One region of the Halobacteroides halobius DSM 5150 genome, then DNA from elsewhere that is predicted to be linked to it. Evidence: riboswitches for the same ligand, from Rfam matches in the RefSeq annotation. Region 1 holds a riboswitch; each other region holds the start of a gene.
What was found. A riboswitch is a leader RNA that binds a small molecule or an ion and turns the genes downstream of it on or off. The one in region 1 is predicted to bind S-adenosylmethionine.
Positions count from the first base shown of each region.

Region 1 (4,250 bases):
CAATTGGGGTAAAAAATAAGTTCCTTCATCATATTTAGCTCCTACTTCTTTAATCCCTGGGATTAAAGCTTGGTTGATAATTTCTAAAGCTTGGTGATCTGTTAAAGCTTGTTCAATCTCTGAAATTATATTATCTTTATCTCCTTCTAAAACTAAATGATAAAGTTTAGTTAATGAGTCTGTAGTTTCCAATTTTTCTTCTTTTTCTTCTTTTTTTCGTTCTTCTTGATTACTATAATGGTTTAAGTAATTTTGGCCCTGGAGATCACGATTAACTAACAAATCACTTGCTTTTAAAGTAGCTTGCATAGCCTTGTTAGTAGGATCTAAAATTGGAGCATTAAGTCCTGCTTGGATAGCCATAGCTAAAAAGGCTGTATTGACTTCTTCTCTGGCCGGTAGACCATAAGAAATATTACTAACCCCTAATACTGTAGCTAATCCTAATTCTTCTTTGATTAGTTCAATTGCCTTAATAGTTTCTAATACTTTATCTTGTTCTGCACTAGCTGCTAGAGTAAGGGTATCTATTAATACATTTTCCCTTTTAATTCCTAATTGCTGAGCTCGATTAAGAATTTTTTTAGCTACTTTTAATCGACCTTGGGCAGTAGCAGGGATACCATCTTCATCTAATGTTAATCCTAAAACTGCTGCTCCATATTTTTTAGCTAAAGGTAATACAGTATTTAAACTTTCTTCTTCACCGGTTACAGAATTAATCAAAGGTTTACCTACTATAGTTTGTAAGCCTGCCTCTAAAACTTCCTGATTAGTTGTATCAATTGAAACAGGAATATCTACAACATTATGAACTGTATTAAGGGCCAACTTCATTGCCTGAGCTTGATCAATCTGTGGAACTCCTACATTAACATCTAAAATATCTGCACCAGCTTGAACTTGGTTGCTTGCTTCTTTAGCTACTAACTCCATTTTTTCATCAGCTAATTGATGGGATAACTCTTCTCGACCAGTAGGATTAATCCGCTCTCCAATAATTCGTGTTGGCAAGTTATCAGAAATAACTACTCTCTTAGTTCGACTAGCTAGGGTAGTCTCTTTCTTCTTAATTCTAGATGCAGGTGTTATATCTACTACTTTTTTCTTTGCTAAATTTATATACTCTGGAGTAGAGCCACAACAGCCTCCAATAATATTAACTCCTGCTTCTATAAATTGAGGTATATAATTTGCCATTTCCAAAGCTTCCATAGGAAAGATAGTTTCATTATTCTCATTTAAAACTGGTAAGCCTGCATTAGGTTGTACACAGAGGGGAGTAGCAGTATATTGGCCCATTAACTTTATTATCTCTACTAATTTCTTAGGGCCTAAACTACAATTAGCTCCAATAACATCAGCCCCTAAAGCTTCAAAAACAGTAATTGCTGTTTGAGGATCTGTACCAGTCATCGTCTTTAAGTTTTCTTCATAAGTTAAATTAATAATTACGGGCAGGGAAGTCTTTTCTTTAACTGCAATTAAAGCAGCTCTAGCTTCCTGTAAATCTGTCATAGTTTCAATATTAATTAAATCCGCTCCAGCAGCTTCTAAAATCTGAGCTTGCTCACCAAAAACATGATAAGCTTGTTGAAAAGATAAGTCACCTAACGGTTCTAATAACTTACCAGTTGGCCCTATAGAAGCAGAAATAAAGACATCATCACCTGCTACTTCTGTAGCTAACTTTACTGCTTGTTGATTTATCTTTTCTATCTTATGGGCCAAATTATATTCAGCTAGTTTAAGGCGATTGGCCCCAAAAGTATTAGTTTGGATTATATCACTACCTGCTTTAACATAACTACTATGAATTTCTTTTAATATCTTAGGATGGGTTAAGTTAAGTTCTTCAGGACAGTCTCCTACCTCTAATCCTCTCTTTTGTAACTCTGTACCCATAGCACCATCTAGTACTAAAATTTCTTCTTCTAATCTGTCTACTATACTACTCATCTACTACCTACTCCTTTCTTTTTAATCTTTAAACTATAAATTAAAAACTATTTATCATATACACAAATTTCAAATTCGCAGTTTTGACAGTTAAAGTCACAACTTGGTCTATCTGATTCAACATTACCTAATCCTATCAAAGCAGTAATTGATTTTTGAGGGTCTAATATATAACCAGAACTAAGAGTAATACCTAACTCTTCTCCACCCAAAAGAATCAACAATTGAGGTTGTATATCTAATGTAGTATCACCATAGCCAGGGCTAAATCTCATTGTTAGATGAGATAAACCTTTGGCTAAAGCTTCTTCACTAATTAATTTAGTTATCCTATTAGCAACTTCTTCTACTGCTGCTGAACCTACTGCATCTAAAGTAGTTGCTTTAGTTAATTCACCTTCAGTAAAAAGTTGATTGACCTTCTTTTCTAATTTACCTCCAATAGTTACTGCTAAAAGAGCTACTTCTTCCTGGTCAGCTAGTAAATCAGCTATATCTTGACTTTGAAAAGTAAGTTTCTCTGCTCCTAAACTAATCCTATCTTGGTCAATATCTATCTTTTCTAAGATAACATACTTTCCCTTAGGTTCTAATAGGGAAGTGGCTAAATTTATTGTATCAGAGATCATCTTTTCTATTTTAGAATTAGATTCGGTTTGTTTTTGATAACCTAATTCTTTTTTTACTTCATATTTAGGAATCTCAATTGAAATATCTTTTATTATGATAATCCTCACCTCCATTAAAAAAACCTCTTCTTAAGAGAAGAGGGGAAATCACCTTCCCTCATTTCTCAGAAGTTAAAACTTCTGCAGGAGTTGGCACCACTGTAACATCTAAACTCAAACTTGTTACTGGTTGCCGGGCTTCATCGGGCCAGTCCCTCCACCACTCTCAATAAGGATGATATTTAATTATTGTGCATAAGTATAACACCAATTATACTTTTTGTCAAAGTTAAAGGAATATTAAAAAATAGTTTTAAATTGTATGAATTAATAAAAGGAATTTTAAAATAAAGGCAGAAACATATAATTAGTATTAAAACAAAAGAGGTGTTTTTATGAAAGGTAAAGTTTTAAAGATTAAAAACAATAAAAGCATTATTAAAGTTATGAAAGCATTAGCTTCAGAATCCCGCATGAAAATTTTAGAGACCTTAAATAATAAAGAAATGAATTTAAATAAGATTTCAGAACAATTAGACATGCCTGCTTCTTCAGTAACAGTGAATGTAAAAAAATTGGAGGAAGCAGGATTGATTGAAACTAATTATCAACCTGGAGATAGAGGATCACAAAAATTATGTCGTCGTACTTATGATAGTTTATTGTTAGAATTTCCAGGAGCAAATATGAACTTTGATATGAACTTAGTTGAAATGTCAATGCCAATTGGAAACTATAAAGATTTTGCTGTTCAGCCAACTTGTGGATTAGCTAGTGAAGAAGGATATATAGGTATTCTTGATGATGAACAATCTTTTCTTGAGCCTGAGCATATATATGCTCAATTACTTTGGTTTAAACAAGGTCATATTAAATATAGATTCCCTAACAATCTCCCTGCTAATACTTATGTTAATGAGTTAGAGTTGAGTATGGAGATATGCTCAGAAGCTCCTCATTACAACGAAGATTGGCCCTCAGATGTTACGGTCTGGATTAATGATGTAGAAATAGGAACATGGACTTCTCCGGGTGACTTTGGTGAACAACGAGGGAAACTAAATCCAGAATGGTGGAATAATGATCAAACTCAGCATGGTTTGTTGAAAATGTGGACAGTAAATGATGACGGAGCATATATTGACGGGAAGCAGATATCTAAAAAAACATTATCTGACTTAAATATTTCTGACAGCAATTTTATTGATGTGAAAATAGGAATTAAAGAAGAAGCAAGAAATATAGGAGGAATAAATCTCTTTGGCCATAAGTTTGGCAATTATGAACAAGATATAATATTAAGATTTAAATATAACCATAGGGAATAAGACTATAAAGTTTAAAATATTTATAATCAAAAGAAGGAATACTAAATCTATCCAAGAAAATAATAATTAGATAATAAGATTCTAATTATTATAGTAACAATTCCAATTTTATATAATATTTAAAAAACTTGACTATTTATAGTCTTTGTTTTATACTATAAATAGAGTGTTAAGAAAATAATAAGTGATTATAAGTTGCTAATATATAATTTTTAATAAGATTTCACTGTTCTAGGGATGTTTATTCCTACAAAGTTGGTGAAATCTGTTTTTTTGAAACAAAAGATTTAAGATT
Region 1 covers NC_019978.1:1,309,465-1,313,714, forward strand. The annotation lists gene HALHA_RS06455 (homocysteine S-methyltransferase family protein) at 1-1,959, opposite strand, end outside; gene HALHA_RS13025 (vitamin B12 dependent methionine synthase) at 2,007-2,702, opposite strand; SAM riboswitch class I at 2,743-2,863, opposite strand; gene HALHA_RS06465 (ArsR/SmtB family transcription factor) at 3,023-3,955, shown strand.

Region 2 (4,250 bases), 460 kb from region 1:
GTAACCACTGTAAGTTTTTGGCTTCTTGTAGTTCTTCCTCTGTGGGCCAACCAAAGATAATATCTGCTCTATTTAGCATTTCCACACTAACATTATCATAAGCAACATTATTTACTATTCCATTAGGGATTATTTCTTGTAACTTATTTAATTGCTCAGCAGTAAAATTAGAGTCAAACATAATTAAAATTTCTAATGATTTAGTCATCTTCTCCCTCCTATAAAAAACCCGCCCTTCTAAACTAGAAGCACGGGCAATTTACTTTATTAAAATCCTAACCACTTGACCTTCTCAACTAAATTTGGGTCTTTTCTGGGTGGAGCAGCTGGATCTATATCTGGATACCCAATTGGGATAATACCAGCAATTTTTTTATCTTCAGCTAAATCTATAATCTCTTTAGTTCTATCTGCATGAGCAATGTGACCAGCAATCCAAACTGTTCCTAAATCTTCTTCTAAAGCTGCTAAGCTTAAATTCTGAATAGCAGCACTTGCAGCCATTAAAGATTCTTCAGTCTCAATTTCATCTTCACCAGTTTGATAGGTTACTACAATCTGGACTGGTGCTCCACCAAAATCTTTAGAGTACTCTAACATAGCTTTTTTCTTTTCTTCTGGTATATAATCTGCATTAGGAATATAATCCTTGGCCCAATCATAAAATACTTTACTAATTTTTTTAGCATATTCATCTTTAGCTACAACAAACTCCCAAGGTTGGCTATTACCATTAGAAGGAGCCCAATTTGCAGCTTCTAACACCTTTCTAATCTTCTCTTTTGACACTTCCTTATTCTTATAATTTCTAATAGATCTTCTTTCTTTAATTGGTTCTATAATTCTTCCCATTTTACTACCTCCTTAATTTATTGCTTCTTTTTTAAAATATCAACTTTATCAGTTCTTTCCCAAGGTAAATCTAAATCAGGACGACCAAAATGACCATAAGCAGCTGTTTGACGATAAATTGGCTGACTTAAATCAAGCTCTTTAATAATCTGTCCTGGACGTAAATCAAAGTGTTTATCTACTAATTCTTCAATTTTAGCTTCATTAATTTTAGCTGTTCCAAATGTATCAACCATAATTGAAACAGGATGAGCTACACCAATAGCATAAGATAACTGAACTTCACATTTATCTGCTAAACCAGCTGCTACTATATTTTTAGCTACGTAACGGGCTGCATAAGAGGCAGAACGGTCTACTTTTGTAGCATCTTTACCAGAGAATGCTCCTCCTCCATGACGAGCCATCCCACCATAGGTATCAACAATTATCTTTCTACCAGTTAAGCCAGCGTCTCCTTGAGGACCACCTATTACAAATCGACCAGTTGGATTAATATAATATGTAGTATCACCATCTAATAATTGAGAATCAATCACTGGGTTAACTACATACTTTATTAAATCATCTCTTAAATCCTTTAATTTAATCTCAGGATGATGTTGAGTAGAAATCACAACTGCATCCACTCTAACTGGTTGATTATCTTGATACTCTATTGTAACTTGTGTTTTACCATCAGGTCTTAAATAATCTAATATACCTTCTTTTCTAACTTTAGCCAATCTTTTTGCTAATTTATGGGATAAAGTAATTGGTAAAGGCATTAACTCTTTGGTCTCATTAGTAGCATAACCAAACATAATCCCTTGGTCACCAGCTCCAATCTCTTCTTCTCCACTATCTTTAGCTTCTAAAGATTCATCTACTCCCATAGCAATATCAGGAGATTGTTCATCAATAGATGTTAATACAGCGCAAGTTTCTGCATCAAATCCGTACTTAGCCCTAGTATAACCAATTTCTTTAATTGTTTTACGAGCAATTTTAGGAATATCTACATAACACTCAGTAGAAATTTCTCCTGAAATCAAAACCATCCCTGTAGTAACTGTTGTTTCACAAGCTACCCTAGCATGAGGATCTTCTTTTAAAATTGCATCTAGTATAGCATCTGATATTTGGTCTGACACTTTATCCGGATGGCCTTCTGTTACTGATTCAGAAGTGAAAAGTGATTTGTTCTCTAACATATTATTACCTCCAATAAATTCAATTAATAATCACTTAGTAAGATTATTCTTTGCAATATGCAATATTTTATAGCACAAAATAAAAAATCTCCCCTGTCAGGAGAGATAAGTAATTAAATTATACATCTCCCAGAAAACTCCTGGCAGGAATTAGCACCTTTCCCTTTAAAGGCGGTTGCTGAGCTTCTTTGGGCCTGTCCCTCCACTACTCTCGATGCATTTTCAGTTATTTAATTGACTAAGATAATCATATCATAACTAATAAGTTATGTCAATATTGATAATATTTATCATAATCAGATTACTAAAATTTACAGCTTGCTAAGTTAGTATTATATATGTTATTCTATTCTTGTCCTAAAAGGGGGTGGACTAGTTGTTATCAACTAAAACAAATTTATTTCTTATATTTATACTACTCATCTTATTTTCTACAGCAGGTACTAGTTATGCTTATACTGTTAAAGATGGAGATACATTATTTCAAATCTCCAAAAGATTTAATACTACTATTTCTAAGCTAGTAACACTGAATAATATTAGTCATCCAAATTTAATTTATCCTAATCAATTCCTCAAAGTTCCTGAACAAAAGACTGCTTCATTTAAATCAAACAAAAAAGTATTTCGCAGAGGGCCAACAGTAAAAAAAATTGCTTTAACTTTTGATGATGGACCAGATAAAAAATATACTCCACAAATTTTAGATGTATTGGATGAATACAATGCTAAAGCTACCTTCTTTCTGTTAGGGAAATTAGCTAAGAAAAATCCTAAAATAGTCCAAAAGATAAAAGCTGATGGACATGCAATTGGTAACCATAGCTGGTCCCATGCTAATTTAACTAAATTAAACAAATCTGAACTTAATTCTGAAATAAACAATACTACAAAGACAATCTCAGAAATCATAAATTATGAAACTAATCTTTTAAGGCCTCCTTATGGAGCTATTTCTAATGATTTATTAAACAAATTAGAGCAGACAGATTATAAAATTATTCACTGGTCTATTGATTCCTTAGATTGGAAAGCCAAATCAAAAGAAGAAATCATAAATCGTGTCTTACCTAAAATTCATGATGGAGCAAATATCCTCTTCCATTCTGCTGGTGGGCCAAGCCAAGATTTAACTCCTACCATTAAAGCCTTACCAATAATCATTAAAACCTTAAGACAAAAAGGATATAAACTAGTTACTATCAATAAATTATATTCTCTTTCTGCTTATAAATAAAGAAAGGAGTAGATTTTTAAAAATCTACTCCTTTCCTATAGCTAAAGATTATTTTTCCGTTGTAGGCTTTTTTAGCATAAACATTGCAACTATTATTCCAACTATTGCAAAACCAATTGTTGGGTAAAAGACATATATATAACTACCTAAAACATCCCTAATCTTACCTGAAAGTAAACCTCCAAGTATAGCTCCTACACCATAGGCAGTAAATAAAAAACCATAATTCTTACTATAATTTTTAGGTCCAAAAAAGCTTCCAGTAGCAGTCGGAGCTATAGCTAACCAACCACCTAGATTTAACCAGAATAAAGCAAATGAAATACTATATAAAATAGTATCTCCTGGCCCAGCATTCAACATTAAAATAGAAGCCAAAATTATCAAAGAATAAGAAATCAAAGCTGCCTTCTTAGGATTTAACTTATCTGTAAGTCCACCAAAAATAGGTCGTCCAACCCCATTAAAAATAGCAAAGAAAGATACTAAAAAAGCAGCAGTACTAGCATCTAAATTAACTATTTCTTCTGCTACAGGACTGGAAATCCCAATTGCCATCAATCCTATTAAAGTTCCTATAACATAACATATCCATAATCCATAAAAACTTGATGTTTTTAACATCTCTTTTGTACTTAAATTAACATTTTGTCTTTTACTTTCTGCATCATCACTAGATTCCAAATTATTTTCTGGAAATTTTAATGGAATAGCTAACACAGTAATAATGATAGCAAAGACTATTCCTATAATTTTAAATGTTGCAAAAGGACCATAATTAGTTACCAACCAGTTAGCTACTGGGGCAGTTACAAAAGGTGATAGTCCAAAACCACCTAAAGTTAATCCTACTGCTAAACCTTCTTTATCAGGAAACCACTTAGCAGCTACTGCCATTGGAGCACCATAAGCTATTCCTACTCCTAATCCAGCAATTACACCATAAGTTAAAGACAATACTGTAATAC
Region 2 covers NC_019978.1:847,438-851,687, reverse strand. The annotation lists gene HALHA_RS04275 (D-2-hydroxyacid dehydrogenase) at 1-208, opposite strand, end outside; gene HALHA_RS04270 (nitroreductase family protein) at 268-852, opposite strand; gene metK (methionine adenosyltransferase) at 870-2,045, opposite strand; SAM riboswitch class I at 2,165-2,266, opposite strand; gene HALHA_RS04260 (polysaccharide deacetylase family protein) at 2,422-3,282, shown strand; gene HALHA_RS04255 (L-lactate MFS transporter) at 3,331-4,250, opposite strand, start outside.
Region 2: it holds a riboswitch for S-adenosylmethionine, as region 1 does, so the genes downstream of both, metK (methionine adenosyltransferase) here and HALHA_RS13025 (vitamin B12 dependent methionine synthase) in region 1, are expected to answer to the same signal.

Region 3 (4,250 bases), 1.0 Mb from region 1:
TGCTATATTAAAATTTCAACAAGGAGCAGATGAAGAAGATAATTTTGAAGAATCTGTAGAACAGTCAAAGTCTATGAAATCTGAAGGTAAGCAGGTTTTAGATTCAGAAAGCAATACTACTGCTGATTCTGTTGAAAATATTAGCAAAATAGCATTTGCTTGTGATGCAGGGGCAGGTAGTAGTGCTATGGGAGCAACGACTTTTAGGAAAAAGTTAAAAAAACAAAACATGAGTGATATTGAAGTAAAACACTATCGTATAGAAGATGTTCCTGAAGATGCAGATATCATTGTAGTCCATAAAAACCTGCAAGAAAGAGCTAAAATGAGCCATGGAGATAAGAGGATTATTCCAATAGAAACTTATATAGGTGATCCGAATCTTGAAAAGCTGCTTAATGAACTAAAAGAAAATAAATAAAAAGTAAGAAAGCATAAAAAAGCCGTAGCTCTTTGGAGAAAGAGTTACGGCTTTTGCTTTTAGTAAATTTATATTAAACTTGTCTGTCCAAGCTACATAATTTATCAATCAACAACAATAATATCCTGATCCTGATATATGTTTTTAATATCAGGATTAATATCTTCTGTCACCATATAGGTTAGATTTTCAGTGGGACAAACAATTTGACTAGAAACTGTTCCTAATTTATCTGAAGTAACTAATCCAAGTATTTCAGTTGAAACATCGGCCATTTTTCTTTTTATTAAGCATTCTGATAAAGTTGGTACACTTATTCCTTGGGCATTAATATTATAAATGCCCATAATATATAAATCAGCTCTCATTGTTTTTAAACTATCTACGGTGTTTATTCCAAGGTTTACCATAGATTGTTTATATAAATTTCCTCCTAACATAATAACCTCAACTTGCTTATAGTTAGACAATGCCATACTGATGGGAGGGCTGTTAGTTATTACAGTTGTATTTAATGTAAGAGGAAATTGATTTACAAGATGCAAATTTGTAGTACCTCCATCAATCAGTAAAACTTGACCGTTTTCTATAAAACGGAGTGCTTTTTGAGCTAATTTCTTTTTTTCATCATTGGAAATATTTTGTCTAGCAAAGAAATCAGTAACTGGAGGCCCCTTTTTAAGAGCTCCACTATGTACTCTTTTAATTAAACCTTTGTTATCAAGTTCTTTTAAATCTCTACGAATAGTATCTTTAGAAACAGATAGACGCTCACTTAAATCACTTGTAATTACTTTTTCCTCAGAATTTAAAATTTTTAAGATTTCTTGTTGGCGCTCTTCTTTTAACATAATCACCACTTCTTTCTGTATTAAATATATTTAATATAACGCATTGTGTTAGTTGAATTTACAAATAAAAACTAATTCTTTCATCATTAATCCAATACATTAATTCATTATATCATAAAAATAAAAAAAAGAAAGAACAAAAACGAATAAACAAGCAAAAAGACAATTGTTTATGCTTTAGTTTTCGATATAAATATTATATAAAGCAATTTAATATAGCTGATAAGTTTGATTATTGTTACTAAATTTAATATACTAGATAAAGAAGATTTATAGGAGGCAGTAATAATGAAAACATTTAAACCAACAGGTGTTTGTGCTAGAGAGATTAAATTTAATGTAACTGATGATGGAGTTATTGAAGAAATAGAATTTATAGGAGGATGTAATGGTAACTTATCTGGTATAGCAGCTTTAATAAAAGGTTCTCAGGTAGAAGAAGTAGCAGAAAGATTGGAAGGAATTACTTGTAGAAATGAGACTTCTTGTCCTGACCAGCTAAGTAAAGCTTTAAAGGAGATGGTTTGATAAAAAGCCCTTGACAATTTTAATTTAACTTGTTATTATATTGGCAACTTAACTGAAATTTAATAGCAGAATCTCTTATCAAGAGTGGCGGAGGGACTGGCCCAATGATGCCCAGCAACCAGTACTTAATAAGTACCCGGTGCTAACTCCTGCAGTTATTAGTAACTGAGAGATAAGAGGAGAGTTTATATAAACCTCTTCTCTTATGGGAAGGGGATTTTTTATTAATAAGAATATTAAAGGTTTAAATAAAAGTAAGGAGTAGATATATTTATGATTGAGGTTCATAACTTAGATAAGGTATACCAAAGTGAGGAAGGACCAGTGAATGCTCTAGAAGGAATTGATCTAGAAATTGATGAAGGAGAGATTTTTGGGATTATTGGCCCGAGTGGAGCAGGAAAAAGTACTCTGATTCGTTGTTTAAATTTATTAGAGAGACCAACTCGAGGGCAAGTGATTATAGATGATAAGGATTTAACTGATTTAACTATTTCTCAATTAAGAGAAGCTAGAAAAGAAATTGGGATGATTTTTCAAAATTTTAATTTATTAAATTCCCGTACAGTAGCAGAAAATGTAGCATTTTGCTTAGAGATCGCAGGGGAGAAAAAAGAGGATATCAATCCTAAGGTAAAAAGATTACTGAAGTTAGTAGGTTTAGCAGATAAAGCTGACAATTACCCTAGTCAACTAAGTGGTGGCCAGCAACAGCGAGTTGGTATTGCTCGAGCTTTGGCTAATGATCCTAAAGTATTATTGTGTGATGAAGCTACATCTTCTTTAGATCCTGAAACAACCCATTCTATTTTAGAGTTACTACAGGATATTAATCAGGAATTAGGAATTACTATTGTATTAATTACTCATGAGATGGAAGTGATTAAAGAAATATGTACTCAAGTAGCTGTTATAGAAGGGGGAGAGATTGTAGAGCAAGGTCATGTACTTGATATTTTCACTACTCCTCAAGAACCAGTAACAAAGAAATTCTTACAACGAGTAATTAATGCTAATGTACCAGAGGAATTATTATCAAGAGTTACAGTTAATAACCCTGGACAAGGTAGGTTAATTAAACTAAGTTTTACTGGAAGATCGGCTGGTCAACCGATAGTTTCCAAGTTTGTGCACACTCATCAGGTTGAGGCTAATATTTTATATGGTAATATTGATAAGATTCAGGGAACCCCATTTGGAACTTTGATTATTGAGTTAACAGGAGAGAGGGAACAGGTTAAAACAGGAATTAAAGATCTTAATGAGCAATCAGGGATTAGAATTGAGGTGATTGAAGGTGCAGAATCTATTAACCTATCTAACTAAGAATATGGATCTTTTAGTAGTAGGAATTCAAGAGACTATTTATATGGTTGGAATATCAATGATAGTAGCTATGTTATTTGGTATTCCGTTAGGGATAGGTGTAGTAGTTACAGAAGAAGGAGATATTTTAGAAAACAAATATTTAAATTTAATATTAAGTATTATTATCAATGTTACAAGATCAGTTCCTTTTATTGTCCTAATGGTAGCATTAATTCCTTTTACTAGAGTAATTGTAGGGACTTCAATTGGGACTACTGCTGCTGTTGTACCATTAAGTATAGCCGCTATTCCTTTTATAGGAAGGATTGTAGAGAATTCTTTAAAAGAAGTAGATAATGGGGTAATAGAAGCAGCTCAGTCTATGGGAGCTACTCCATGGCAGATTATCAGTAAGGTATTATTAGCTGAAGCTTTACCATCTTTAGTATTAGGAATGACGATTACTGCTATTACTTTAATTGGTTTTTCAGCTATTGCAGGAGCAATTGGTGCTGGAGGCTTAGGTGATATTGCAATTCGTTATGGGTATCATCGTTTCCAGACAGACATAATGATTAAAACAGTGATCTTATTGGTAATTATTGTTCAATTGGTGCAAAGTTTTGGTAATTGGTTGGCAAAAAGATTAGATCATAGTTAATTTAGCAAATATAAGTCTACAATAAATAAGGAGGAGAGAAGATGAAAAAAATAAGTTTAATATTAATTGTATTGTTAGTAGGAGCATTAGCAGTAGGTTGTACAGGAGGTAAAGAAACAGCTAAAAAGGATAAAACATTAGTAGTAGGAGCTACACCAGTCCCTCACGCTGAAATTTTAAAAAATGTAGTAAAGCCTATATTAGCTAAAGAAGGAATTACTTTAAAAGTTAAGGAATTTACTGATTATGTAACTCCTAATTTAGCTTTAGCTGATGGGAGTATTGATGCAAATTATTTTCAGCATATTCCTTACTTAAAGAATTTTAAGAAAAATCGTGGATTAGATTTAACATATATTACAAAAGTTCATTTAGAGCCAATGGGACTTTATTCTAAGAAAATATCTAAATTAAATCAATTAGAAAAAGGAGCAGCAATTGCGATTCCTAATGATGCTACTAATGAAGGAAGGGCTTTGTT
Region 3 covers NC_019978.1:2,313,885-2,318,134, reverse strand. The annotation lists gene HALHA_RS11350 (PTS mannitol transporter subunit IIBC) at 1-421, shown strand, start outside; gene HALHA_RS11345 (DeoR/GlpR family DNA-binding transcription regulator) at 526-1,272, opposite strand; gene HALHA_RS11340 (TIGR03905 family TSCPD domain-containing protein) at 1,561-1,800, shown strand; SAM riboswitch class I at 1,873-1,979, shown strand; gene HALHA_RS11335 (methionine ABC transporter ATP-binding protein) at 2,074-3,126, shown strand; gene HALHA_RS11330 (methionine ABC transporter permease) at 3,098-3,769, shown strand; gene HALHA_RS11325 (MetQ/NlpA family ABC transporter substrate-binding protein) at 3,811-4,250, shown strand, end outside.
Region 3: it holds a riboswitch for S-adenosylmethionine, as region 1 does, so the genes downstream of both, HALHA_RS11335 (methionine ABC transporter ATP-binding protein) here and HALHA_RS13025 (vitamin B12 dependent methionine synthase) in region 1, are expected to answer to the same signal.